2 linked regions of the Nitratifractor salsuginis DSM 16511 genome follow. The protein of the gene in region 2 interacts with the protein of the main gene of each other region in a pairwise test. Links are inferred from orthologs where the notes say so. Each region holds a gene or a part of one and is shown on either strand. Other genes may lie near its edges. The genes, in order: cysK and cysE.

Evidence for each region.
Region 1: the proteins of cysE (region 2) and cysK interact in binary tests that used the Escherichia coli proteins (3 or more experiments, as listed by UniProt). The link is inferred for Nitratifractor salsuginis DSM 16511 from one-to-one orthologs.

The regions. Positions count from the first base shown.
Region 1 is NC_014935.1:132,948-149,049, reverse strand. The notes cover bases 5,306-8,231. They hold cysK (cysteine synthase A), read left to right. Parts: upstream 5,306-6,275; coding sequence 6,276-7,187; downstream 7,188-8,231. Other genes in these bases: NITSA_RS00800 (phosphoribosylanthranilate isomerase), read right to left, coding at 8,015-8,231; NITSA_RS00805 (3'-5' exonuclease), read right to left, coding at 7,213-8,031; NITSA_RS00815 (carbonic anhydrase), read left to right, coding at 5,638-6,279; pyrC (dihydroorotase), read left to right, coding at 5,306-5,522. Outside these bases: NITSA_RS00855 (FAD-dependent oxidoreductase), read right to left, coding at 1-678; NITSA_RS00850 (NADH-ubiquinone oxidoreductase subunit E family protein), read right to left, coding at 678-911; nuoD (NADH dehydrogenase (quinone) subunit D), read right to left, coding at 949-2,178; NITSA_RS00840 (NADH-quinone oxidoreductase subunit C), read right to left, coding at 2,187-2,981; NITSA_RS00835 (NuoB/complex I 20 kDa subunit family protein), read right to left, coding at 2,981-3,493; NITSA_RS00830 (NAD(P)H-quinone oxidoreductase subunit 3), read right to left, coding at 3,475-3,864; membrane protein insertion efficiency factor YidD, read left to right, coding at 4,130-4,528; more of pyrC, read left to right, coding at 4,506-5,305; more of NITSA_RS00800, read right to left, coding at 8,232-8,605; rpe (ribulose-phosphate 3-epimerase), read right to left, coding at 8,741-9,382; amrA (AmmeMemoRadiSam system protein A), read left to right, coding at 9,548-10,120; amrS (AmmeMemoRadiSam system radical SAM enzyme), read left to right, coding at 10,122-11,156; amrB (AmmeMemoRadiSam system protein B), read left to right, coding at 11,311-12,111; rpmB (50S ribosomal protein L28), read left to right, coding at 12,384-12,596; bifunctional glutamate N-acetyltransferase/amino-acid acetyltransferase ArgJ, read left to right, coding at 12,732-13,925; topA (type I DNA topoisomerase), read left to right, coding at 14,153-16,102.
Region 2 is NC_014935.1:1,042,821-1,052,206, reverse strand. Bases 366-3,108 are described here. They hold cysE (serine O-acetyltransferase), read right to left. Parts: upstream 2,218-3,108; coding sequence 1,513-2,217; downstream 366-1,512. Other genes in these bases: speA (biosynthetic arginine decarboxylase), read right to left, coding at 2,220-3,108; sfsA (DNA/RNA nuclease SfsA), read right to left, coding at 795-1,502; NITSA_RS05315 (TraR/DksA family transcriptional regulator), read left to right, coding at 366-427. Also shown: more of NITSA_RS05315, read left to right, coding at 83-365; more of speA, read right to left, coding at 3,109-4,088; NITSA_RS05285 (thioredoxin family protein), read right to left, coding at 4,133-4,453; NITSA_RS05280 (hypothetical protein), read right to left, coding at 4,467-4,796; NITSA_RS05275 (hypothetical protein), read left to right, coding at 5,016-5,441; NITSA_RS05270 (hypothetical protein), read right to left, coding at 5,445-5,630; NITSA_RS05265 (OmpA family protein), read right to left, coding at 5,599-7,071; NITSA_RS05260 (MotA/TolQ/ExbB proton channel family protein), read right to left, coding at 7,071-8,201; NITSA_RS05255 (DUF6524 family protein), read left to right, coding at 8,306-8,761; NITSA_RS05250 (hypothetical protein), read left to right, coding at 8,769-9,386.

The sequences.
Region 1 (16,102 bases), 910 kb from region 2 along the record:
GGCCCGCCGGCAGGCATCTTCACAGGGATGAGGACAGACCCGGCCGCAGGTATGGGCCAGAGGCATAGTTTGGCGGGTCGCCTCCAGAGATTCGGTGAAGACCATATCCCGCACCCCCTCGATGTAGGCGGGAATATCAACATGGGAGGGGCACATGTCCGTACAGGGGGCCGTCACTTTCGCAATGTAATTGAGGTCATCCAGATCGTAATGGGGTGATTTACGCTGTTCGGCGATGCAGGTATCGAACTGCTCTTTGTAGTGCTCCATCAAATCCAGGATCGGCTTGGGAACCGTGCGGCCGATTTCACACTTGGAGGTGAGCATCATGGTCTGGGAGACTTCACGGAGGTGTTCCACATCGGCGAAGGAGCCTTCCCCCCGAGCGATCTTATCCAGGAGATCATAGAGGATGCGCCCGCCCCAACGGCCCGGAGCACAGCGGCCACAGGCTTCCGAATACTTCTGATAGGTCGCGGCATACTCCGTCGCCAGACGGACGGCGTCGATCTCCTCATCGAAGATCGCCACGCCGTCCCAACCGATAAAGGCTTTGGAGGGTTTCCCCTCATCGTAGTTTTCCGGGAGCTTGAATGCCGACTCTTCCCACTCTTCCCGGGATTTCCCTCGATTGTCGATGGATTCACCCCGCCAGGTGGAGAAAACGACCTTCGCCATCAGTCGCCCTTTCGCTTGACCACGATGGTCCAATCCACTTCATTGAACTTCAGTGAGTTCATCAGTTCGTGGCCATGCTCTTTGACGAGATCCGCACTCTTTTGAATGGGAGAAAAGTCTCCGACCTCGAAAAGAAAGATCCCCACTTCTTTGGGCTTGAGGTCGGTCTCGATCAATTCGATCATCCGGTCGTAGAAGTTGTCGTGAAGGTGTCGCAGGTCGTATCGTTTCATACTCGTTCCTTTTTCTGTTCGCTTCGTACCGTCTGATCTATCGGTCTACTTCACCGAAAACGATGTTGGTGCTTCCGATGATGGTAACCACATCGGGAATATAGGTGCCAGGCAGGATGTCCTGCAGGATGCCGGTATGGAAGAAGCTGGGTGCCCGTGCTTTCAGGCGGTAGGCATAGGGTTCACCTTCGCTGCGGATCCAGAAGCCCAGCTCCCCTTTGGGGGATTCGGTGGGGGCATAGACCGTTCCCTTGGGAGGCCGCATCCCCTGAGTCACCAGAACGAAATGCTGCATCAGAGCGTAGTTCTGGGTCATGATCTCCTCTTTGGGCGCGGAGATGTACTGGGGCGCATGGGCCATGAGCTGAGACTCGGTACCGGCGTACATTCCGATGAGTTGACGCAGGATCCGTACCGACTGTTTCATCTCTTCCATATAGAGCCGGTAGCGGCCGTAACTGTCGCAACGGTCGCTCACGGGAATATCGAAGTCGAGTTCCCCGTAGAGTTCATAGGGCTCCTCTTTGCGCACGTCATACTTGATACCCGATCCCCGGAGCATAACTCCGGTGCATCCCCACTCCAGCGCCTGCTCAGGGGTGACGATCCCCACATCCTCCAGGCGCATTTTCCAAATCCGGTTCTCTGTCAGCAGGTCTTCGTAGAGTTTGATCTGCTCGGGCAGGCGATCGATAAAGTCGGTCAACTTGGTCAGCCACCCTTCGGGAAGATCCAGGGGCACACCGCCGATACGCACCGCCGAATGGGTCAGGCGGGCACCGCAGTAATCCTCCATCAGATCCATCGCGTACTCCCGCTCCCGGAAAGCATAGAGGAAGATCGACATCGCTCCTACGTCCAGAGCGTGGGTCGCCAGGAAGAAGAGGTGGGAGATGATCCGGTTGAGTTCCAGAAGCATCGTCCGGATCACCTGGGCCCGCCGGGGAACTTCCAGGCCGATCAGCCGCTCTACCGCCAGGGCAAAAGCATAGTTGTTGGAGGTCGAAGCGATGTAATCCATCCGGTCGGTGGTGGGGAGAAACTCGTTGTAGATCATATTCTCCGCCATCTTTTCGATCCCCCGGTGGAGATAGCCGATATCGGGATGGGCTTTGACCACCTGCTCTCCCTGGAGTTCCAGGATCAATCTAAGCTGACCGTGGGCGGAGGGGTGCTGAGGACCGAAGTTGATCACCATCGTATTGTCGTCACGCTCGAAATTGAGGTTTTCGAAGAAGGGTCTGAGTTTGTTGGGCTGCTGCTGCATGACGGCTCCTACTTTCTTTTATCCAGGACTTTGTGGGGACCTTTGTTGTAATCCACCAAAAAGTCGCTGCTGTACTCGACGGGGGTTTCGGTGCTTTCCACACTCTCGGGATCGGCACCGAAAGGCACTTCGTGACCGAGACGAGAGAAACGCTGGGTGTCGTAGCGGTCGATCCGCGCCGGATCGCGCAATTCGGGCCCGACGATCTCGCGGTACTCTTTGCCGAAGATCTTGTCCACTTCGTACCAGCTGGCAAATTCGTCTCCCTGCAGAGGGTAGGTTTTGCGCAGAGGATGACCCTCCCAGTCGTCGGGCATGATGATCCGCTTGAGGTAGGGGTGGTTGTTGACCACGATGCCGAACATATCGTACATTTCCCGCTCGGCGAATTTGGCCATAGCGTAGAGTGGCACGATGCTCTCGATCGCCTGATCCTCTTTGATCCAGGTCAGGACACAGATCCGCTTGGCTTCATCGAGGTTGAGGAGCTGATAGAAGATTTCAAACTCCCCGTCCTGGGCCAGATAATCCACGGCACTCAGTTCGGAGCACATTCCGTAACCGCACTCCTCTTTGAGCGTCTTGAGGGTGGCGACGTTCTCTTCCGGACGGATATGGACGATCAGTTGGCCGATCTCGATGTAGGCATCCAGAACCTCAACTGAGGACTTGAGTTTCTCAAGCACCGTTGCGTAATGGCTTCCCTCTTCTACCGCTTGGCGGGGAACCCGGGGAGCGACCCAGAAGCGGTCGGTGTATTTCGCCTTTTTCTGCACATTGTCTTTGGGGGTATATTTTCTCATCAGACAAACCTCTGCAATTTGCGTTTTTTCATATCGGCCGGTTCACGGCGGATCTTCTTCTGCAGCATCATCATCGCATACTGCAGCGTCTCGGGACGGGGAGCACAGCCGGGCAGGTAGATATCCACGGGAATGATCCGGTCGACCCCCTGGACGGTGGCGTAGGTGTTGAACATCCCGCCAGTGTTGGCGCAGGAGCCCATGGAGATGACCCACTTGGGCTCCGCCATCTGGTCATAGAGGCGCCGGGCGAACTCGGCATGCTTTTTCGAAAGCGTTCCGGCCAGGATCATCACATCCGCCTGGCGGGGAGAAGCGCGGAAGATCACCCCCATCCGGTCGAAGTCGAAACGGCTGGCTCCCGAAGCCATCATCTCGATGGCGCAACAGGCCAGTCCGTAAGTCAGGGGCCAGAGGGAGTTGGAGCGTCCCCAGTTGAGGAGTTTGTCCACAGTGGTCAGTGCGACGGGCAAGCCTCCGGAGGAGGCGTAGTTTACTTGATGCTGTGCCATTCAAGGGCTCCTTTCTTCCAAGCGTAGATAAATCCGATTGCAAGCAGAACGATAAAGAGGATCATTTCGGTAAAGCCGAACCATCCCAGCAGTTTGAAATCGATCGCCCAGGGAAACATAAAGATGATCTCCACATCGAAGAGGATGAAGAGCAGTGCGATCAGATAGAACTGCACCGAGATCCGGTTGGGCTGCTTATCCGGCTCCGGGCCGCACTCGTAGATGGCAAGCTTGAGTTTCTCCGTATCGAGCCGCGCCAGCTTCCGGCTGACGTAGCGCGCCAGAAAGAGCGTCAGCGGAAACGCCACCAAAGTGATGACGAAGAGAACGAAGACACCGAAATAGGGATGATCGGTCACCAAATGTGTCATGGTCTTACCCTTTATTTGAATATGCTGTGCACAAGGTGCCTCATCTTAACAGAAAGTTATTTAAAGGGCCTTCATAGGCTCCTCCTCCCCTTTCAAAAGGCATTCAGGGTGTAACGATGGGAAACAGGACAAATGAATAATGAGGAACCGAGTAACCGAGTAATGAGTAACCGAGTAACTGAGAAACTAGTAACTAGTAATTTTTCTCCGCTGTGCAATACACCAAATATAGAATGATTAAGGGAAACTGACTAGACTCTTTTTTATGGAAATCAAAAAATTCTTCCAGGCACCGATCCGGGGTTATCAATTCGTCTCGAGGATGCTGCCCGCTTCCTGCCGCTACTATCCGACCTGCAGCGAATATGCCCGGTGGCAGTTCGAGTTCAACCGCCCCGACCGGGCCTTGCTGGCAAGCACCCTTCGGATCATGCGATGCAACCAGCTCTTTCCCGGGGGGATCGACTACCCCAAAGTCCCCTGGGCGCCTCCCCCGGCGACACAGTTGGCCAACCCCCTCTTCCCTCCGGGCCGGCCGCTTGCCCCGCTTCCCCGCCCTAATCCGTCTGATAGGCAAATCTCCATACAATATTGGATCCTTCCCCTCCAGGGAAAAACCCACCTCATCCTAAAGGCTTTTCATGACCGAACTTCTGTTGCATGAACCGCTCGATATGCATCTCCACCTGCGCGACGGAGAGATGTTGCGTACCGTCGCTCCGCTGAGTGCGCACAGTTTCAGCGGCGCTTTGATCATGCCCAACCTCATCCCTCCCATCACCGACGCCGAAAGCCTGCGCGCCTACCGGCAGCGGATCCTCGAAGCGATCGGCGATGAGATCTTCGAACCCTATATGACCCTCTTTTTCAAAGCGGAGTATGATCTGGACTTTCTCGCTCCCCTGGCCGAAGAGGTCACGGCGATCAAACTCTACCCCGCCGGGATCACCACCAACAGCGAAGGGGGCGTCAGCGGCTTCGACCTCGAAACCCTCAGCCCGGCCCTGGAAGCGATGAGCAAACTGGGGATCCCCCTCTGCATTCATGGAGAGAGCAGTGGATTCGTCATGGACCGGGAGAAGGAGTTTGTCCCCGTTTATGAAGCGTTGGCCGATGCCTTTCCCGATCTTGCGATCGTGATGGAGCACATCACTACCGCCGAAAGCCTGGAGGCGCTGGAGCGGCATCCCAACCTCTTCGCCACCATCACCCTCCACCACCTGCTCATCACCCTCGACGATGTCGCCGGGGGGATGCTCCAACCCCACCTTTTCTGCAAACCCATCGCCAAGCGGCCCGAGGATCGCGAAGCCCTGCTCCGAGCCGCCCTCGAAGCCCATCCCAAGGTGATGTTCGGCTCCGACAGCGCCCCCCACCCGCGTCACACCAAAGAGGCTCCCGGCTGCGCCGCAGGGGTCTTCACCGCCCCGATCGCCCTGCCGGTCCTGGCGGAGCTCTTCGCCCAGCACGACAAACTGGAGAATCTCCAGCATTTCGTCAGTAACAATGCTCAAAGAATCTACGATATCACCCCCCCGAAGAAGAAGGTCCGCCTCACCGACACTCCGATGAAAGTCCCGGAAAGATACGGCGAAGTGGTTCCTATGTTCGCCGGCGAAGAGATCGGATGGAGCATCGCGGAGGTGAGTGAGGAATGAGGAATTAGAAATTTTAGAAATTAGAAATTAGAAATTTAGGTAAGCGTTGCAAGGCAACGCCATTTTTCAATCCTTAGCTCTCAACGCTCAACGCTAAGAAAAAGGAGCCTTGTCTATGGAAAAGATCAGCGAATTCGAAAAGGGGCATCAATACTTTCGCACAGTGAAGTTCAAAAAGAACGAAGAGCGCTTCAAGAAGCTGGTGGAGGAGGGGCAGAACCCCAAAGCCCTTTTTATCGGCTGCAGTGACAGCCGGGTGATGCCGGCCATGATCACCGGCAGCGGGCCGGGAGACCTCTTTATCGTCCGAAACGTCGGCAACTTCGTTCCTCCCTTCTCCCCCGACAACGACTACCACGCTACGGCTGCGGCCATCGAATATGCCGTCAGCCACCTGGAGGTCAGCGACATCATCGTCTGCGGCCACAGCGACTGCGGCGCCATCAAAGCCTGTTTCGAGTCTCACCACCCCACAAAAGAGAACATTCACACGATCAAATGGCTACAACTCGGAGAACCCGCACGCGATCTGGCCCTCAAGGCCCTCGGAGACGACACTCTGGAGGCCCAGAGGGATTTCGCCGAAAAGGCTTCGGTGGTCTTTCAGCTGGAAAATCTTCTCAGCTACCCCCTCGTCAAAAAGCGGGTGGACGAAGGAAAACTCTTCCTGCACGGTTGGCACTATGACCTCTCCACGGGAAAGATCCACTATTTCGACGAGACCGATCTCGAATTCAAACCTCTGGGGGACTCATGATTTTTGACGACATTCAACAGACGATCGGACAAACCCCGCTGATCCGGCTCGCCTATCTTTCCAATAACGCGACGATCCTCGCCAAAGCCGAGTATTTCAACCCGGGCTCCTCCATCAAGGACCGGGTCGCCAAAAGTATGATCGACGGCGCGATGGAACGGGGGGAGCTCGATGCGGAGACGGTGGTGATCGAACCGACCAGCGGCAACACCGGGATCGGACTGGCCCTGGTCTGCGCCGTGCGGGGATTGCGGCTGATTTTGACCATGCCCGAGTCGATGAGCCTCGAGCGCCGGAAACTGCTGCGGCACCTGGGCGCGGAACTGGTCCTCACCCCAGCCGCCGAGGGGATGCAGGGCGCCATCGAAGAGGCCAGGCGCCTGGCGGCGAGCTTCGAAAAGAGCTTCATTCCCGACCAGTTCGCCAACCCCGACAACCCGGCTGCCCACGAACGGGGCACGGCTCAGGAAATCCTGGAGGCGACCGGCGGGGCTGTCAATATATTTGTCGCCGCCGTCGGGACCGGAGGGACCCTAAGCGGCAACGGGCGGGCGCTCAAAGCAGCCAACCCGAAGCTCCGGCTCGTCGCTGTGGAGCCGGCGGCTTCCCCCGCCATCAGCCGGGGCGAAGCGGGGCCGCATAAGATCCAGGGAATCGGCGCGGGGTTCGTCCCCGACAACCTGGATCTTGACCTGGTCGATGAGGTGTTGACCGTCACGGACGAAGAGGCGATCGCCTTTGCCAGAGAGGCGGCACGCAAGGCGGGGTTGCTGGTCGGCATCTCCTCCGGCGCCAACCTCGCCGCCGCCTATCGCCTGGCCCAACGCGAAGAGAACCGGGGCAAAACCATCGTCACCGTCCTACCCGATACGGCGGAACGCTACCTCTCGACGGAACTCTTCGAGTAGGCCAGCGACCGGAGAGCCGAGAGAATTACGAATTCACCTTTTTCTCACGCCTCTTTTTCTTCCTTTTTTCCGTCTCGCTCCGCTCCTTTTTCGAGGACTTCGAAAAACGGATCAGCTCGTCGGTGGTCTTCACAGACTCGGGGATATTTTCAAAAGATTTCATCAACACTTTGGAAGCGGCCAGAGCGTCGTTGTAGGCGCGGTGATGGGCCTGCATTCCCAGATCGAGGGATTCGTTGAGATAGGCCAGGCCGTAACGCTCGCTCTCGAAGGTGCGGCGGGCCAGGTCGATGGTGCAGAGCACCGGATTACCGATGGGGCCCAGGCCGAAGCGCTGGAAAGAGGCGTTGAGAAAACCGTGATCGAATCCGGCGTTATGGGCGGTGAAGACGGCGTCCCCCATAAAGTTGCGCAGCTGAGTCAGCGCCTCTTTGCGACTGGGGGCTTCCGCCAGATCCGTCGGCTCGATCCCGGTGAGTTTGATGATATGCTCAGGCAGGTAGGCGCAGGCGACGAAAGTCTCCAGCCGATCGATGATCTTGCCCTCTTTGAGCATCACCGCCCCGATCTCGATCACCTGGCTCCGGCCCGGTTTGGAGCCGTTGGTCTCGATATCGATGATGCAGTACTCCTGCATCTGCCAGGGGGTGAACATCGTCTTCAGGCGAAAGCCCCGCAGAGACTCCTCGATGGGGTATCCCGAAGCCTGGAGCAGGTAGTAGATGGTTTCACTATCCTCAAAAAGGGTCGCGTGCTTGCGGACAATACGGTCGAAGGCTTCATAGGAGATCTCTCCCCCCGCACGTCGGAAAGCCTGGGTCAACTCTTCAAAGACTTTTTGCACGCTCGATGAACCTCATCACTTTTTCGGGGTCTTTGCGCCCTTTGGCGGCTTCGGTCCCGCTGCTGACGTCGCAGCCATAGAAGCCGTAGCCCCTCAGCTCTTCCACATTATCCGGCGTCAACCCTCCGGCGATGATGATGCGCGAATTGTCCCGCCCCTCGAACCACTCCAGATTGAGCCGCTTGCCGCTGCCGCCGTAGGCTTCACAGTAAGCATCCACCAGGCGGTAGCGATCGGCGAAGCACTCCAAATCCTCCAGTCTCCTTGCCCGGACCACCGGCAAAACGGGAAAATCGACGGCATCGAGGAAGGCTTCATCCACATCGAAATGGATCTGCGCCAGCGTAATCCCTCCCATTTTCGCCATCCGTTCAATCTCTTCAGGAGTGTTCTCCACAAAGAGCCCGACCTTTTCGACGAAAGGGGGCAGCCGGTCGATGATCTCCCTAGCCGCTTCGGGAGTGATGTAGCGGGGGGATTTGGGATAAAAGACAAAGCCGAGCGCGTCCGCCCCCGCTTCGATGGAGCGCATCGCGTCGTTGTAATTGGTGATGCCGCAGATCTTAACTTTCACGAAAAGCCTTTTCGTGAAAGAATTAGAAAATAGAAAATAGAAAATAGAAATTGATGTGGGCATTGCTTTGCAATGCTATTTTTTAATCGTCGCCAACGGCGACCCCATAATTTCTCATTTCTCATTTCTATCTTCTCATTTCAAAGAGGCAATCGCCTCTTTGTACCCCTTCGGGTTCTTGAAGACATAGCTTCCCGCCACCACCACATCGACCCCTGCTTCTTTGAGAGCTCCGATGTTCTGGTCGCTCACCCCGCCGTCGACTTCAATGAGGCAATCGGGGTTGCGCTTTTCGATCAAATCTTTGAGGCGTTTGGCCCGTTCGACGACGTCGGGGATGAATTTCTGACCGCCAAAGCCCGGGTTGACGCTCATCAGCAGCACCATATCCAGATAGGGGAGCAGATACTCGGTCACTTCGGGCAGAGTGTGGGGGTTGAGCACCAGAGAGGGGCGGATCCCCAGATCCCGGATCTTGGTCGCCAGGCGGTTAGGATGGCGCTCCGATTCGAAGTGAAAGGAGATGAACTCCGGCTTGAGCGGGGCGAAGAGATCGACGAAGAAGTTGTTGTCCTCCACCATCAGGTGCACATCCAGCGGCTTGGTGCTGCTGCGAGCCACCCCCTCGACCACTACGGGGCCGATGGTCATATTGGGGACGAAGTGGCCGTCCATCACATCGACGTGGATCAGGTCCGCTCCCGCATCACAGACGGAACGGACCTCTTCGCCCAGATAGGCGAAATCGGCGGAGAGAATACTGGGTGCGACAAGCATCGTGACCTTTCTATGGAAAATTGGGTCAATTATAGCGTGAAAAGGGTGAGTTTTCTCCTCCGCTTCCCTCCTGATCCCGACCTGGTTTTTATAATGCGACTCAGGTAGCAATAGATATTTACTATCTATGATATTTTAGTTTCAGTTAAGAAAAAGGAGGAATCAATGAACTATAAACTCTCAAAAGAAGACAAGAAACTATTGATCGACATCGCCCGCAAAGCGATCGCCGAGGAACTCACCGGTAAAAAGCTCCTGGACCGGGAAGCGCTGGTGCGGGAACACCCCTGGCTCCTGGAGCCGGGAGCCGCCTTTGTGACCCTCAATGAGAATCATCAGCTCAGAGGCTGCATCGGCTCCATCGTCGCCCATCAACCCCTGATCGACGACCTGATCCACAACGCCAAAGCAGCCGCCTTCAGCGATCCGCGCTTCAGCCCTGTGCGGCCCGAGGAGTTCGACAAGCTCGACATCGAGATCTCGCTCCTCAGCCCGCCCCGGGAGCTGAGCTATACCGACATCGCGGACCTCAAGCAAAAGATCCGCCCCGGCATCGACGGCGTGATCCTGCGCCTGGGCAACTATCAGGCGACCTATCTGCCCAGCGTCTGGGAGCAACTGCCCGATTTCGATATGTTTTTCGCCACCCTCTGCCAAAAGGCGGGGCTGGCCCCCAACTGCCTGGAAGCCCACCCGGTGATCTACACTTACCAGGCCGAAAAAATCAAGGAGGATTGAGATGTTACCGATGGAAAAGAAGGTTACGCCGCCTGAAGAGAGAGGTTATTCCGGGTTCTACCACAAAGAGGGGGACCGGATCGTCTGTGAACTCTGCCGCCACTACTGCAAACTCAAAGAGGGCCAGGTCGGCATCTGCGGCGTCAACAAAAACGAAGGAGGACGGCTCAAAACCCTGGTCTACGGCAAAGTCTCGGCACTCAATATCGATCCCATCGAGAAGAAGCCTCTCTACCATTTCCTGCCGGCGAGTTTCGCCCTCTCCCTGGGAACGGTAGGGTGCAACTTCCAGTGCCCCTTCTGCCAGAATTGGCAAATCTCCCAGACCAAAGACCTCAGCGGCAGCTACGACGTCACGCCGGAGCAGATCGTCGCCCTGGCCCTGGAGAAGGGGTGCAAGAGCATCGCCTACACTTACAACGAACCGACGATCTTCTACCCCTTCGCCCGGGACGTCGCCCTGCTGGCCAAAGAGCACGGCATTAAGAATGTCTTCGTCAGCAACGGACTGGAGACGCCAGAGGTGATCGAGGATATGAAGGGGATCATCGACGGCTTCAACATCGATATCAAAGGCTTCAACCCCGAGTATTATAAAAAGACCCTCAAGGGATCGCTCGAAGGGGTGCTCGATACCCTCAAGCGCCTCAAAGAGGGGGGATTCTGGGTCGAGTGCACCACCCTTATCGTCCCGGGGGACAACGACAGCGACGAAGAGCTGGGCAAGATCGCCAACTTCATCGCCAAGGAGCTCGACCCCTATACGCCGTGGCATATCAGCGCCTTTCACCCGGACTATAAGGTGAACGACAAGCTGCCGACCCCGCTGGAGACCCTCAAACGGGCCGAACGCATCGGCAAGGAGGCGGGGCTAGCCTATATCTATATGGGCAATGTCCCCGAAGACGGCATCACCTATTGCCCCGGCTGCGGCCTGGAGTTGATCGTCCGGCGGGGATACCACGTGACGAAAAACATCCTGGAGAACGGCCACTGCCCGGCATGCCATCGGGCGATCGAGGGGGTATGGGCCTGAGAACAAAGGTTCTCAGGAATTGAGAATTGAAAATGGAGAATGGAGAATGAGAAGAAGGACTTTTATAAAATCCCTATTGCTTTTATTCTCTTCTTTGTCTCTATTCGGAAAGGAAACGACTGAAAAAAAAACGACTGAAAAAAAGGAGAAAGAAATGATAAGACTTGCAGGAAATATGGGGGCTTTCTACCCCGCCAATTGCAGCGAGATCGAAAAGATGATCGAACACTGGAACGGGATCCTCGATGAGGCGTTGACTGATAAGAGCGTTTTGGACGAAAAGCCGCGGGCGATCATTGTCCCCCACGCGGGCTATATCTACAGCGGTTTCACCGCCAACATCGCCCACCGGATCCTGGCCAACAGCCGGCCAAAACGGGTCGTGGTGATCGGCCCCAGCCACCACGTCTATTTCGAAGGGGTGAGCGCGAGTATGCAGGAGAGTTACCAGACCCCCTGCGGCAACCTCCCAATCGACAAGGCTTACATCGAAGAGCTGACCAAGGAGTATCCCCTGGAGTTCGTGCCGGAGGCCCATCACAAGGAGCACAGCACCGAAACCCAGATGCCCTTTATCCAACACTATGAACCCCAGGCGAAGGTGGTGGAGCTGATCTACGGCAAGATCGACTACCGGCAGCTGGTCCCGCTGATCGATACGATCCTCAGCGATCCGGAGAACGTCGTAGTCATCAGCTCCGACCTCAGCCACTTCTACACCCTCGAAGAGGCTAAGCAGCTCGACAACATCTGCCTGGCGGGCGTGGCCGAAGAGAGTGTGGAGATCCTGGAGAAAGGGTGCGAAGCCTGCGGCATCATCGGCATCAAAGCGATCGTGGAGGTCGCCAAAAAGCACGGCTGGAAAACCCAGCTCCTCGACTACCGCACTAGCGCCGACGCCAGCGGGGACACCAGCCGCGTCGTAGGCTATATGAGTGCCCTAATCCTTCCTTAAGGGATTTGGCAACACGTAAGTGATGTTCCCACTCCGGAGCCAAAGCTGAGAGAAGGGGGCATCGATATTTTTGAACACTTTGCAGCAAAGCAAGCGAAGAATCCTCTCTCTTCAAAGGGCACTTTCAAAGTGAAACAGCTTTTTCTCTTCCGGTTGAAGCCTTTTTAGCTCCCCTTAAGTGTTGATTCTGTAGAATCGCAAGACTTTTTCTAGGGTGGGAGCACTGCCCCCTGCATTTCCCTGAAAACAAAATATCGAAAAAAGGCTCAACGATGGCAAGAAGATGTCAGATTACCGGTAAAGGCCCCCTGGTCGGATACAACGTATCCCACGCCCATAACAAAACCAAGAAGCGTCAGCTTCCCAACCTGCGCACCGTGCGCATCACTCTCGAAGACGGTACCCGCAAGAAGATCAAGGTCGCCGCTTCCACCCTGCGCACTATGCGCAAAAAAGCCGCTCAGGCTCAAGCGGACATCGCCTAAGCGATTCCACCCCGCTCTTCCGATCCGAAGAGCCTTTCTACACTCCCCTCTTTTTCCCTGTTATAATTCCTTATCATTCTTCGACAGAGATCTCCGAAGAACACATTTGATCAATCGATCCAGGAGACTAGACGTATGTTTACCCTCTACTCACTCAAAAACGGCCTCGCCAATGTCCAGGGATTCTACTGCGACGGGATCAACTGCGGCCTGCGGCCCGATCCCTCTCAGGGAGATTTGGCTTTTATCCGCAGCGACCGGCTCTGCGACATTGCCGCCACCTACACCACCAACCGCTTCCAGGCGGCCCCCATCCGCCACGCCCTGAGACACTACGGCAAGCGTTTCCAGGGCAATTTCATCCTCGCCAATGCCAAGAACGCCAACGCAATGACCGGCGAAGCGGGCATTGCCGACATCGAAACGATCCTCGCTGCCCTGCCGGCGGAGGCCGAAGCCCAAAACCCGGTGATGAGCTCCACGGGGGTCATCGGCTACCGCCTCCCGGTTGACAAAATTGTCAAGGGACTCGACAAGCTCGATTGGCACGCCAAAAACTCCGATGCCACGGCCCGGGCCATTATGACCACCGACAGTTTCAAAAAGGAGCTCTGCTTCGAAGTGGAACTGGAGAACGACCAGAGCTTTCGCATCGCCGCTATCGCCAAAGGCGCAGGGATGATCAACCCGGCGATGGCCACGATGCTCTGCTTCATCGCCACCGATGCCGCCGTGCCGGCCGATGAGATGGAGGAGCTCCTCGAAGAGGCGGTGAGCCTCTCGTTTAACCGGATCAGCGTCGACGGCGACACTTCCACCAACGACACTGTCTACTTGATGGCCAACGGAGCCAGCGGAGCCTACGACCGGGAAGCCTTCGCCGAAGCTCTGCGCAAGATCACCTTCGAACTGGCGATGCTGATCCTCAAAGACGGAGAAGGAGCCAACAAAGTAGTCGCTTTCGAAGTCACCGGGGCCGCCAACGACGAGGAAGCCGCCATCGCCGCCACCAATCTGAGCAACTCCCTGCTGGTCAAAACCGCCCTCTTCGGCGAAGACCCAAACTGGGGCCGCATCGCCTCCACCATCGGCGCCAGCGGCATCGCCTGTGACGAAGAGAAACTGAGCATTTACTATGACGACCTGCTCATCTACAACAAGGACAACAGAGAACTCGACCCCGAGCGGGAGGAGAAGGCTTACAAAATTATGAAAAAAGACTCCTTCCGCATCCGCTGCGATTTGGGAATGGGCACGGGCAGCTTCACCTCCTACGGCTGCGACCTGAGCTACGAGTATGTGAAGATCAATGCGGAGTATAGAACGTAAAAATAACCGAGCAACCGAGTAACGGAGTAATGAGTAACCGAATAATTGAGAATTGTAAGGAATGCTGAACGACTGAGCTTGAAATCCTCTCAACGCTCAACGCTCAGCTCTCAACGCTTAACACATAACACCATTCAATCTTGCGACTTGAGGGCCGAAGGCCCGTGCCTGCGACTTGCGACTATATGCTACAATGGCGGAAAAATTTCATCTAGGCTACCTTATATATGAAAAATCTCATTATCGTCGAATCACCGGCCAAGGCACGGACCATCAGCAACTTCCTGGGCAAGGATTACAAAGTCGTCGCCTCCAAAGGACACATCCGGGATCTGCCCAAAAGCAGCTTCGGCATTACCGTCGAGGAGGGGAAATTCATCCCCAAATACACCGTCCCCAGAGAGGCTTCCCCCACGGTCAAAGAGCTCAAAAAGCTGGCCAAAGAGGCAGAGACCGTCTACATCGCGACCGATGAGGACCGCGAGGGAGAAGCGATCGGCTACCACATCGCCAAGGCCATCGGCAAGGACCCCGAAGAGCTGCCGAGGATTGTCTTCCACGAGATCACCAAGAGCGCCATCCAACACGCCCTGGAGAATCCCAGACGGATCGATATGCAGAGCGTCGATGCCCAGCAGACCCGGCGCCTGCTCGACCGGATCGTAGGCTACAAGCTCTCCCCCCTGCTGGCGAACAAGATCCAAAAGGGCCTCTCCGCCGGCCGGGTCCAGAGCGCGGCGCTCAAGATCGTCGTCGACCGGGAGCGGGAGATCAAAGCCTTCAAACCCGAAGAGTATTGGAGTATCAAGGGAATCTTCGACAAGACGGTCGATGCCGATATCTACAGCTTCGAGGGCAAAAAGATCGAGAAAATGACCCTCAAAAACGGCGAAGAGGCGAACAAGATCGTCGAATCGGCCAAGGAAGAATCCTTCAAGGTCGCCTCCATCGAAACCGCCCGGCGCAAGAGCAAAACCCCGCCCCCCTTTATGACTTCGACCCTCCAGCAGGCCGCTTCGACCCAGCTGGGTTTCTCCCCCAAAAAGACGATGATGGTCGCCCAGAAACTCTACGAAGGGGTCAAGACCCACAAAGGGACGATGGGGGTCATCACCTATATGCGGACCGACAGCCTCAACCTTGCCAAAGAGGCAGTGGCTGAAGCACGGGAATTCATCGAGAAGAACTTCGGAGAGAAGTATCTCCCCGCCAAACCCAAATTCTACGCCTCCAAAGCCAAGGGAGCCCAGGAAGCCCACGAGGCGATCCGCCCCACGATGACCGAATTCACCCCCAAGCTGGCCGCCAAGTACCTGGCTCCCGACGAGCTCAAACTCTACCGCCTCATCTACAACCGCTTCCTGGCGTGCCAAATGACCGAAGCGGAGTTTGAAACCCAGACCATCCTCTTTGCCGGAGAGAAATCGGTCTTCAAAGCCACCGGCCGCAAACTGATCTTCGACGGCTTTTACCGCATCACCGGCTACAATGAAAAAGATCGGCTCCTGCCTGAGCTCAAAGAGGAGCAGCCGGTCGAACTCACCGAGATCAAAGCCGAACAACACTTCACCGAGCCCCCCGCCCGCTACAACGAAGCGAGCCTCATCAAAAAGCTCGAATCTCTGGGTATCGGGCGCCCCAGCACCTATGCCCCCACCATCACGATCCTGCAGAACCGCAAATACATCGAGATCGAAAAGAAGCGGATCCACCCCACCGAGATCGCCTTCACCGTCATCGAAATGCTAGAAAAGCACTTCCCCGAGATCGTCGACAGCAACTTCACCGCCCGGATGGAAGAGACCCTCGACAAGATCGCCGAAGGCAAAGAGGATTGGCAAAAGGTACTCTGGGAATTTTATCAACCCTTCATCGAGAAGATTGCCGAAGGCAAAAAGAACATCCCCTCCCAAAAAATGGCCGAACCCATCGGCGAAAAATGCCCCGAGTGCGGTGCAGAACTGCTCAAACGCAAGGGGCGCTACGGGGAGTTCATCGCCTGCTCCAACTTCCCCAAATGCCGCTACAGCCGCAACATCGACGGCACCGAACCCGAAAAGCCGGAGGAGACCGACGAGATCTGCGACAAATGCGGCGCACCGATGGTGATCAAAAACTCCCGCCGGGGCAAATTCCTCGCCTGCAGCGCCTACCCCAAGTGCAAAAACGCCAAACCC
Region 2 (9,386 bases):
CTGATTATACTCTATTCCCATCCCGGACTACCTCGATGATGGGCTATAATGCCGCAAAGATCCCACCCAAGGAGTGACAGCGGTGACACGGGAAGAGAAAATCGAATTCAAAAAGAGCATTGAGCGGGAGATCGAGACCCTTTCCGAGGAAATCGAACGGCTCCAGGCCTCCCTCTACCCCGAGCGGGGCGAAGGCCCTAGCGACAAGGTCGCCCATATCAGTTTCAAACAGGATCAGCAGGTCCATATCCAGCGCTACAACGAGGCGGTCAAGCGCCTCAACCGCCTCAAACAGGCTTATGCCCGGATCGATACACCCGAATACGGCATCTGCCGCGAATGCGAAGAGCCCATCCCCCTCGAGCGTTTGCGCCTCGCTCCCGAATCGCTCTACTGCGTCGCCTGTATGGAGGAGCTGGGGCTCTGAGGAGCTCCGGTATGAAATTTTGAAAAAAATTGATGAAATTATCCCGATACCCCTTGACAAATGGAGCACTTTGCCTTATAATGCCGTCCACATAAACAAATGTGTTTATGTTCCAAACTTTCAAACGTTTGGGGTATAGCCAAGTGGTAAGGCAACTGGTTTTGGTCCAGTCATTCGGGGGTTCGAGTCCCTCTACCCCATCCATTTGAATCTTCGGATTCAAACTTCTTTTCTCAACGGACGCGGGATAGAGCAGTCCGGTAGCTCGTCGGGCTCATAACCCGAAGGTCGGAGGTTCAAATCCTCCTCCCGCAACCAAATTCACCATTTTTTATTTTTCATTCATATTATTCTCCAAGTCTATTTACTATTTACACAATTTCAAGTCCCCATCATAGATTACTCTCAACTCTTCATTGATCCCCACGTGAAAACCGCGAAAGCCCACTCCCGCATCCAATGCCTCGTAAAAAGCCTTGCGAAACTCAGGATCCCTTTCGGGATGGGGGGCGAAGCAGCGGCAGGGGCGCAGACCCATAATCAGAAGGCTGGCTTTATATCCCCGCCCTACGGCGGCGATTAGCTCTCGGATGTGCCGGGTACCGCGGGTGGTGGGAGTGTTGGGGAAGAGGCAGAGACCCTCTTGGACCAGGGAACAGCCTTTGAGCTCGACAAAGGTATCGTCGGCCCGGTAATCAAGACGGCTCTCTCCGAAGGAGACCTCCTCCCTGATCGTGGATGGCAGAAAGCCCAGCACTCCCAGTTCGATGGCCCGACGGGCAATGGGACGGTGGAGGCGGGTATTGATGAGCACCCATCCCTCTTGCATCTTTGCGGCGATGAGGGTGTAGGAGGTGCGCATCCCGGGAGGGTTCCTGCGTAGCAGCAGCGGACGGCCGGGAGTGAGGATCTCTTCGAGGCGGCCGGTGTCGGCCACGTGGACCCGACGGACCCCCTCCTCCGTTTCGGCTTCGGCGACGAAGCGGTTGGGACGGTCCAGGAAGATTCCGGTCGTGAGGGGGCCAAGTGTCGAGAGATCGTAGAGGGGAGTTCCGAGACTCAGAGGGCTTGGCATTTCGCGGAGCTTAGCGCTTCATCGCTTCGATGAAGTTTTTGTAGACTTCGTCCAGCTCGTGGTCCTGCTTCTCCATCGTCTCCAGATCCCCGCTTTTGATGGTGTGTTCCAGGACGGCGATGCGTTTGAGGAGATACTCGAAAACTTCCCGGTTGACGTCGGGCATAACGTTGTGGCTGAGGGGGGCCTTGTTGTCGACGCGCTGGGCGATGCGGGCCGGGACACCTACGGCGGTGCAGCCAGGCGGCACGTCACGGATCACCACGGAGTTGGCTCCGACCTTGCTCTCCCGCCCAATGGTGATATTGCCCAGGACCTTGGCCCCGGCGCCGATGATGACACCGTCTTCGACGGTGGGGTGGCGTTTGCCCCTGGAGAGGCTGACCCCGCCCAGGGTCACCTGCTGGTAGATCAGCACATCGTTACCGACGATCGCCGTTTCTCCGATCACCACGCCGGTGGCATGGTCGATGAAGACACGCCGGCCGATCCGGGCACCGGGGTGGATGTCGACGGCGGTCAGGAACTGCCCCATCGCTGAAATGAAACGGGCCAGACGTTTGAACTCTTTGCTGTAGAGGCTGTGGGCGATTCGATAGAAAAAGAGGGCCCAGACCCCGGGATAGTTGAAGAAAAGTTCAAATTTGCTCTTAAGGGCCGGGTCGTTTCTCTTGACGGTGGCGAAATCCTCCCGGATCAGTTGCCATAGGCTCATATCTACTCTCCTCCCAGTCGGGATTGGATGGTCTTGAGATAACTGTTCTCGCTCAGGTAGAGATAGAGTTTGCCCAGCACTGCCTGCTTCTCCGTCTCGTTGAGATGTTCGGAGTCTTCGATCTGTGTTTTGAGGCTCTTGTCGATCTGGCCGAGGTCGTAGTCCAGGTCTTCGAGGATGTCCATCAGGTTCTGTGCCTCGATGATGCCCGTGACACTCCACTCCCCCTCCTCGTCGAACTCGATCACCGCTTCGGTGGGATGGGTGAAGAGGTTGTGCCGCATCCCCAGGACCTCCTGATAGGCTCCCGTGAGGAAGATCCCCAGGAAATACTCCTCCTCTTCGACGTCGATATCGTGAAGCAGCAGCGGCGCGTCGGGGTCGAAGGGGATCTCACCGTCGCTGTCGCAGGTGATGTCCCAGATGCTGGCGGGGCGGCTGGGACGCTGGTCGAGGCGATGGAGGGGCATAATGGGGAAATGCTGGCCAAGCCCCCAGAAATCGGGAAGGGATTGGAAGATCGAAAAGTTGACCAGATACTTCTCCTGAATACGGTTCTGGAGGCGCTTGAGCTCGTCGGAGTTTTCCCGCTCCAGGAGGGTCACGGTCTTTTTGACGATGAGATTGACCAGGATCTCGGTGTTGGAACGGTCCTCCAGGTCGATATAGCCCAGGTCGAAAAGGGTCAGGAGGCTCTCCATATGGTCCAGGGCGTCGTGAAGATACTCCCGGGCGTTGGTGCGCTTGAGGGAGCGGTAGAGGTCGTAGAGCTCCTGGACCAGGGGCGGGTTCTGCCCCTCGGGTTTGAGACGGAGGCTCCGCTCGTGGTACTCCTGGCTGAAAAGCTCCAGCACCGGCGCCACCAGCACGGCGTGGGGCGCGGCGATGAAACGCCCCGATTCGGTGAAGATATCCGGCTCTTCGACCCCTTTTTGCCGGGCGATCTCCTGCATGGCGAAGACCACGTCGTTGGCGAACTCTTTGATGGAGTAGTTGCGGCTGGGCTGGTGCTGGCTGTACTCCACGGCGAGGCCCCCGCCGATATTGATGGCGTGAAGGTTCTCCGCTCCCCGGCGTTTGAGTTCGGCGTAGATATTCCCCGCTTCCCGCAGCGCCTTTTTCAGCGGCCCGATCTCACTCATCTGGGAACCGATATGGAAGTGGATCATCGCCAGACTGCCGATGAGATCCTCCTGACGGAGCATTTCGTAAGCCTCCAGCAGTTCGGTGGAGGTAAGGCCGAATTTGGAGCTGTAGCCCCCGCTCTTGGCCCAGATGCCCACGCCGGTGCTATGCAGGCGGATCCGCATACCGATCTTGGGAGTGATGGGGGCGGAGGCATCGCGGTTGCACTCCCGGTGGACTTCGATGATCGTCTCCAGCTCGTTGATCCCCTCGATGGTGAGGGTAATGTTGTGCCCGCTCTTGGCGGCGATGAATGCCAAGGCGATCATCTCTTTGTCTTTGAAGCCGTTGACGGTGATGGGCGCACCCAGCGGGGTCTTGGCCATCGCGATGATGAGCTCGGCTTTGCTGCCGGCCTCGAGCCCGTAGCGCCGTCGGCCCGAAACTTCGATGAGGGATTCGACGAAGTTGGGGTATTGATTGACCTTGAGGGGGAAGACGGCGTGGAACTTTCCGCTGTATTTGAACTCCCGGCGCGCCCGTTCGAAGGCGCCGAAGAGGGTATCGATCTGCTTGCGGATCAGGTGGGGGAATCGAAGCAGCAGCGGCCCCTTGTAGCCCTGCTCGCGGATGTGGCGGGTGATCTCCAGCAACGAAGGGCTCAGGCCGTGGTTGACATTGACCGTTTCGCCGTCGATGAGGAAATTGCCGTCCCCCCAGATGGAGAGGCCGTAATCGTTTTTCATAGCTCTTTTGTCCTTATATTAAAAAATATCTATGCAGGGGTTTTTCACGCTTCCGTCATCAAGGTATAGGGGCGCCGGAGCTTCTGAGCCAGGGCATGCAGGCTGACCGCCCTCCCCTCGCGGGCGAATTCTCTGCCGCCGAGATAGACGATCAGGGTCGGTACGGAGAAGACCTGGAAATGGGCGGAGATCTCCGGATGCTCGTGGGCATTGAGGAAGACCTGCTCAACCAGGGGGAATTCCTGTTCGAAGAGTTCTTTGACCTTGGGGCGCAGGGCGTGGCAGACATTGCACGATTCGCCGGAGAAGTAGAGGAGAACGCCGGGTTTCTCCTCGATGAGCTGCTGGAGGGATTCGAGGGTCATATTGATGCTGCCTTTATGCGGGGATGAAGAGATCGACGCGCTGCATCTCTTCCGTGCCGAGGGTCAGGAGAAGCCCCCGACCGTCGAGGTAGAGATAGCGGCGGAGCCGGCGGTGGAGATGGCGGTAATCCTCCCGATGGTCGATGGCGTGGAACTGCCGCTCCAGCATCTCCAGCGTTTGGAGGTTCTGCCGGCAGCGCTGGCGCTGGAGGCGGTTGAGTGCTGAGCCCGGCTGTAGGGCGTTGCGCAGGGCACGGCTGCGGGCGAAGAAGCTTCGCAGTTGATGGATGATCTCTTCATCACTGGGGAGGCTGTCCCGGCAATAGACAATTCGTCGCAACATGACATCTCCTTTCGGGATTTATTCGCTCTATTCTACTATAGGGGGACTGAATAATAAAGCAACCGAGTAAGCAATGAAAGCGTGGCTTTCAAATGAGGAGTGAGGAACCGAATTGAAAGTTGAGAAATGGAGAATTACGAAGAATCTATCAACCCTCAACTCTCAGCACTCAATATGAGAGTACAATAACGCCACTTTTTATCAAGGAGTCCTTGCCTTATGCATAGAATCTCTTTTGCCGGAGCCCTCACTGCCGCTTTGGTCTTTCTGAGTGCCTGCAGTGATCGACACCCCTATGTGAAACTCTACGACAAAAATCTCAGCAAGAATCCGCCCTCCTGCCTGGCACTACAGGTCTTTCCCCCCGATCCCGATGCCAAGAAAACCCTACGAAAGCTCTACCGCTTCCGTTCGGAATGCCCTTACCTGCTAAAAGTGACCACCAAAGAGGGGATCGTCTGCCGTTCCAACGGCAACGCCCCCATCAAAGCCACCAGCAATTTCCCCAGCGCCTATCTGCGTATGGAGCTTCGCCGCGGGATGAAGCTCCTCTATACCTACTACATCGACCTGACCGATGAACCGGATGCATCGGATATCGAAGCGGCTTTCGACCGGTTCAAGAAAGACATTCCCGTTCATTGATCTTCACGCTCCGCCGAAAAGCATCCGCCACCATCGACGCAAAAAGCCCGGCGCCTTCGCCTCGATCTTTGGAGAGGATTCGCGACTCTCTGTCGGTGCGAAAATTTCATGTTCTAACTGACGAAGCTCTTGATTCGCCTGGCGCAGATGGCGGGGTTCAAAAGAGTTGACGCTTTCCTTTTCCCTCATCGAGGATCCTTTCGATTTCATACATCTGCTCCCGGTTACGGAGGGTGAATTTGATCTCGATCCGCCGGGAAGCCTCCTTGTCCTCTACACCGTTTTTGATGATCGGGTCCATATAGGCACGGCCGCTGGCTACCAAATATTTCTTGAGATGATATTTTTGGGCGATGGGAAGGCTCAGGAGGTAGTTCATCACCGCCAGGGCCCGTTTCTGGGAGAGCTCCAGGTTGTAGAGATAGCCGCCGTCGCTGTCGGTATGCCCCTCGATGATGATCCGGTCGAGATAGGGGCGGATCGCCCGGTTGCTCATCAGCGCGGCGATGTATTTCTCAAACGTGTCCTTGAGCTCCGCTTTGGCCTCTTCTTTGAGCTCGGCGCTCCCTTTGTCGAAGAGGATCTTGGACGAAAGGCGCAGCGCCCCGCTCTTTTTGTCGATGGCGATCCGCTTGCCCAGGGTCTCTTTGAGGGCGTCGATGACCTTCAGCCGGATCCCGGTGAGGGATTTGATCCGGGCCCGCTGTTTGCGCAGGCGGGCGATGAGATCCTCGTAACGGCTCTTTTGCTTATCGAGCGCCTCCAGGAGACGTGTGAGGTTCTCGTCTTTGAGTCTGAGCTCGTTTTCGGTGCGGGTAAGTTTATTGGAGAGGACGATGACCTTGTTGGCATACTCCTGGAGCTTTTTTTGCTTCTGCTGGAGGGTGACGTTGCTCTCCTGGCCCAGATTTTGGAGGATGATGACCTTTTTGTTGAGCTCGTCGATCTTGGCGTTTCGCGCCAGCAGGAGCTGATTGAGCTTTTCGAGCTCTTTTTGTTTGAGTTTCAGATCCTTTTTGCTCAGGGTGATGAGATCCTCTTGCTCCGCCATGTTCTTCTTGAGATTCTCGTTGAGCCGGTGGGCGGCATCGAGGGAGGCATTGAGCTCCCGGACCGTGGAAGCCAGGCGCGCTCCGGCAGCCTTTTGGCGCTTGAGTTGCATTTTCAGGTCCTCGAGGAGGAGATGGAGTTTGCGCACCTCCTCTTCCTGGAGGCGGATTTTTTCCTCAGCGGCGGCGATGTGCTCTTTTTGATGCTGTATAGTGCTTTGCTGGTTGGAGATCATCTCCCAACCGGAGACGATCTTCTTTTCCCTCTCTTCGAGATCCCGTTGCATTTGGGCCAGGCGTTTCCGGCTTTGGCGAAGTGCCCTTTCTTTCTCCTGAAGCGCCTTTTGGAGCTTTTGCAGGTGTAGACGGGTCTTTTGTAGCTGATCTTCCCGTGCCTTGAGGTCGCTTTGGGCCTGCTCGAGTCGCTGCTCCTTCTCGTGAAGGTTGGCCCGCATCAGGACCGATTTGGAGACGATGGCGCCGATGAGCAGAATGAAGACAAAGAGCAATCCCGCCATCAGATCGGCGTAGGAGATCCAGAAGTTGTTGCTCTCTTCGGGGCGGCGGTCACGCTGGAACATCACGCATCCTCAAACAGATCCGGCGCCCGGTGCTCCCGGGAGGCACGCTTGCCGAGGCGGCTGAGCTTCTCCTGTTCTCTGGCGATCAGCTCGGTCATACGCCCCAGACGCTCCACAGCCGAAGCGAGCTCGTAATCGATCTTCTCCAGGCTCCGCTCCACACTGTTGTCGAAGTGCTCCAGGCCCTCTTCGAGGCGCTGGGCGGTCCGGACGAACTGCTGGAGGTTCTTCTCCATCAGCTCCTCGGCCTGGACGCTTTCACGGCGGGACTCCAGACGCTCAAGGGTTTGGCGGAGCTCCCGGGAACTCTCCTGCATCTTCTCCGCCAGGAGGGAAAAGCTCCGGGTCGTCTCCTCGACGATGCTCTGATAGCTGCGCAGGTACTGGCTGCTCATCTCTTTGATGAAGTCGAGGTTGAAGGTCTCCTGGAGGGTTTGGATGATCTTCTGGTCTTTGAGCTCGCTCTGCATATGCTCGTGTTTGACCAGCTCGCTCTTTTTCCAGATCTTGTCGTTGTAGAGCTCTTCAAGCGCCTGGATCTGCCGTTCAATCTTCGCTAATCCCCTCCGCTCGAAAAAGATCCACCAGAGGGAGAGAAAAATCCCGTAGATCGAAGCGTAGAAGGCCGTCCCGACTCCTGCCAGCAGGATCGAGATCTGCTGATCGAGCTTTTCGCTGCTGTTGACGGTGAAATCGGGCATCGAGATCGCGATGGCCAGGAAGGTTCCCAAAATACCCAGCATAGGAAAGATCGTCGCGGCGACCCGGGCATAATTGTCGTCGCGAACCGCCTTGAAGTACTCATCGAGAAAATCCCGGACCGTCAGGGTCGATTTGGTCTTCCCCATAATGGTCAGGGCGTTGCGCCGGAGCCCCTCCTGCAGGTCCTGCTCCATCAGGGCGAAATTTTTGGAGATCCGGCAGGCGGCGTAGCTGGCGTTGTGCGGGATAAAAAAGAGGAAGATGAGAAAGATGAAGGCGACGGTGATCAGGGTATGCAACCCGATATCGAAAGGGATGTATCGGGCATACCCCGCCGCCAGTACCGCCACGAAGAGAAAAGGGACCGACATAAGCGTCAGGTAGACTCCGGGGCAGCTCCCTCCGCGGTGCTGGATCGATTCAGCCATGACCAACCTCCTGATTTGATGCTGCAAACATTATAACAGAGGAGTATGCCCCATAGCCAAAACAGGGACATTTTCTATATAATTGTCTCAAAAAAGGCTCAAAAATGCTTCCTGACATTTTGATCAAAAAATCAAAGACCAAAGACGGGCGTACCGTCCGGCATCTGCGCTGGTGGGTATCGCTGATCCTCTCTATGGCCCTGGCGATCGGCACCTGGAACCCGACGGGGCACGATTTTGTTCATTATATCCTGCGCGGGAATCCTATGGAGGGGTTCCACCCCTTCTATATCCTGGTGATGTTCGCCTTTTGGCTAATGGCTTTCAAAGCGATCTATCAGAGTCTCAAATGGTATGGCGCCTTGATTGCTGCCGCGGTGATCGGCGCTTTCGTCTACGGTCTCTCCTCGAAAGGGTGGCTCGATACTTCCAATTGGACGGTCCTGGGGTGGATCGCTACCATCGGTATGGGATTGATCATTTGGCTGGGGCTCAACGCCTCCATCATCTGGAAGACAGCCACCGGGGTCTATACCACCGATTCCACCGACGAGGATTGAGTCTGTCGTGCGCCGCCGGAATCTGATCGCCCTGCTGATCCTCATCCCCTTCCTGGCGGCACTTCTGCTCTACGATATCTTCCCCGGGAGCCTCGATTGGATCCTGGGATATATGCTGGCGGCCGCTCTGGCTTTCAAAGGGGCCATCCTCGCTTTTTACAGCGCTTCCAAACTCAAACTCTTTGCCTATTTCAAAGGATTGACTCTTTTTCAGGGAGGTCTACTCCTCCTCAAGCGCTGGTTCCTGGACAATGTCTTCTCCCGCTGGCTGCGCCGCAATATCTTTCGTCCCGCCTCCACTGCTCTTCGGGAGGCGAAAGAGTATTACCTCGGCCTCGATTTCCGGGCCAAGCTGCGCAATATCCTTCTGGCCACCCTCGCCTCTGCTTTTGGCTTCTGGCTGCTTTACAGCAGCGGCTACCTGACCCACCTCTTCCTCTTTACGGAGCTCAAGGTGGTGATCATCAGCCTTTCGAAGACCCTGCTGCTGGTCCTGGGCAAATTCACTTCCCTGCTCTTCAACTCCTGGCTGACACCAATCCTGGAAGTTTTCGCTTTCAGCTGGTTTTTTACCTGGCTGGAGCGGACGCTCGGGCCTGATCATCCCATCAACCGATTTCTCGAT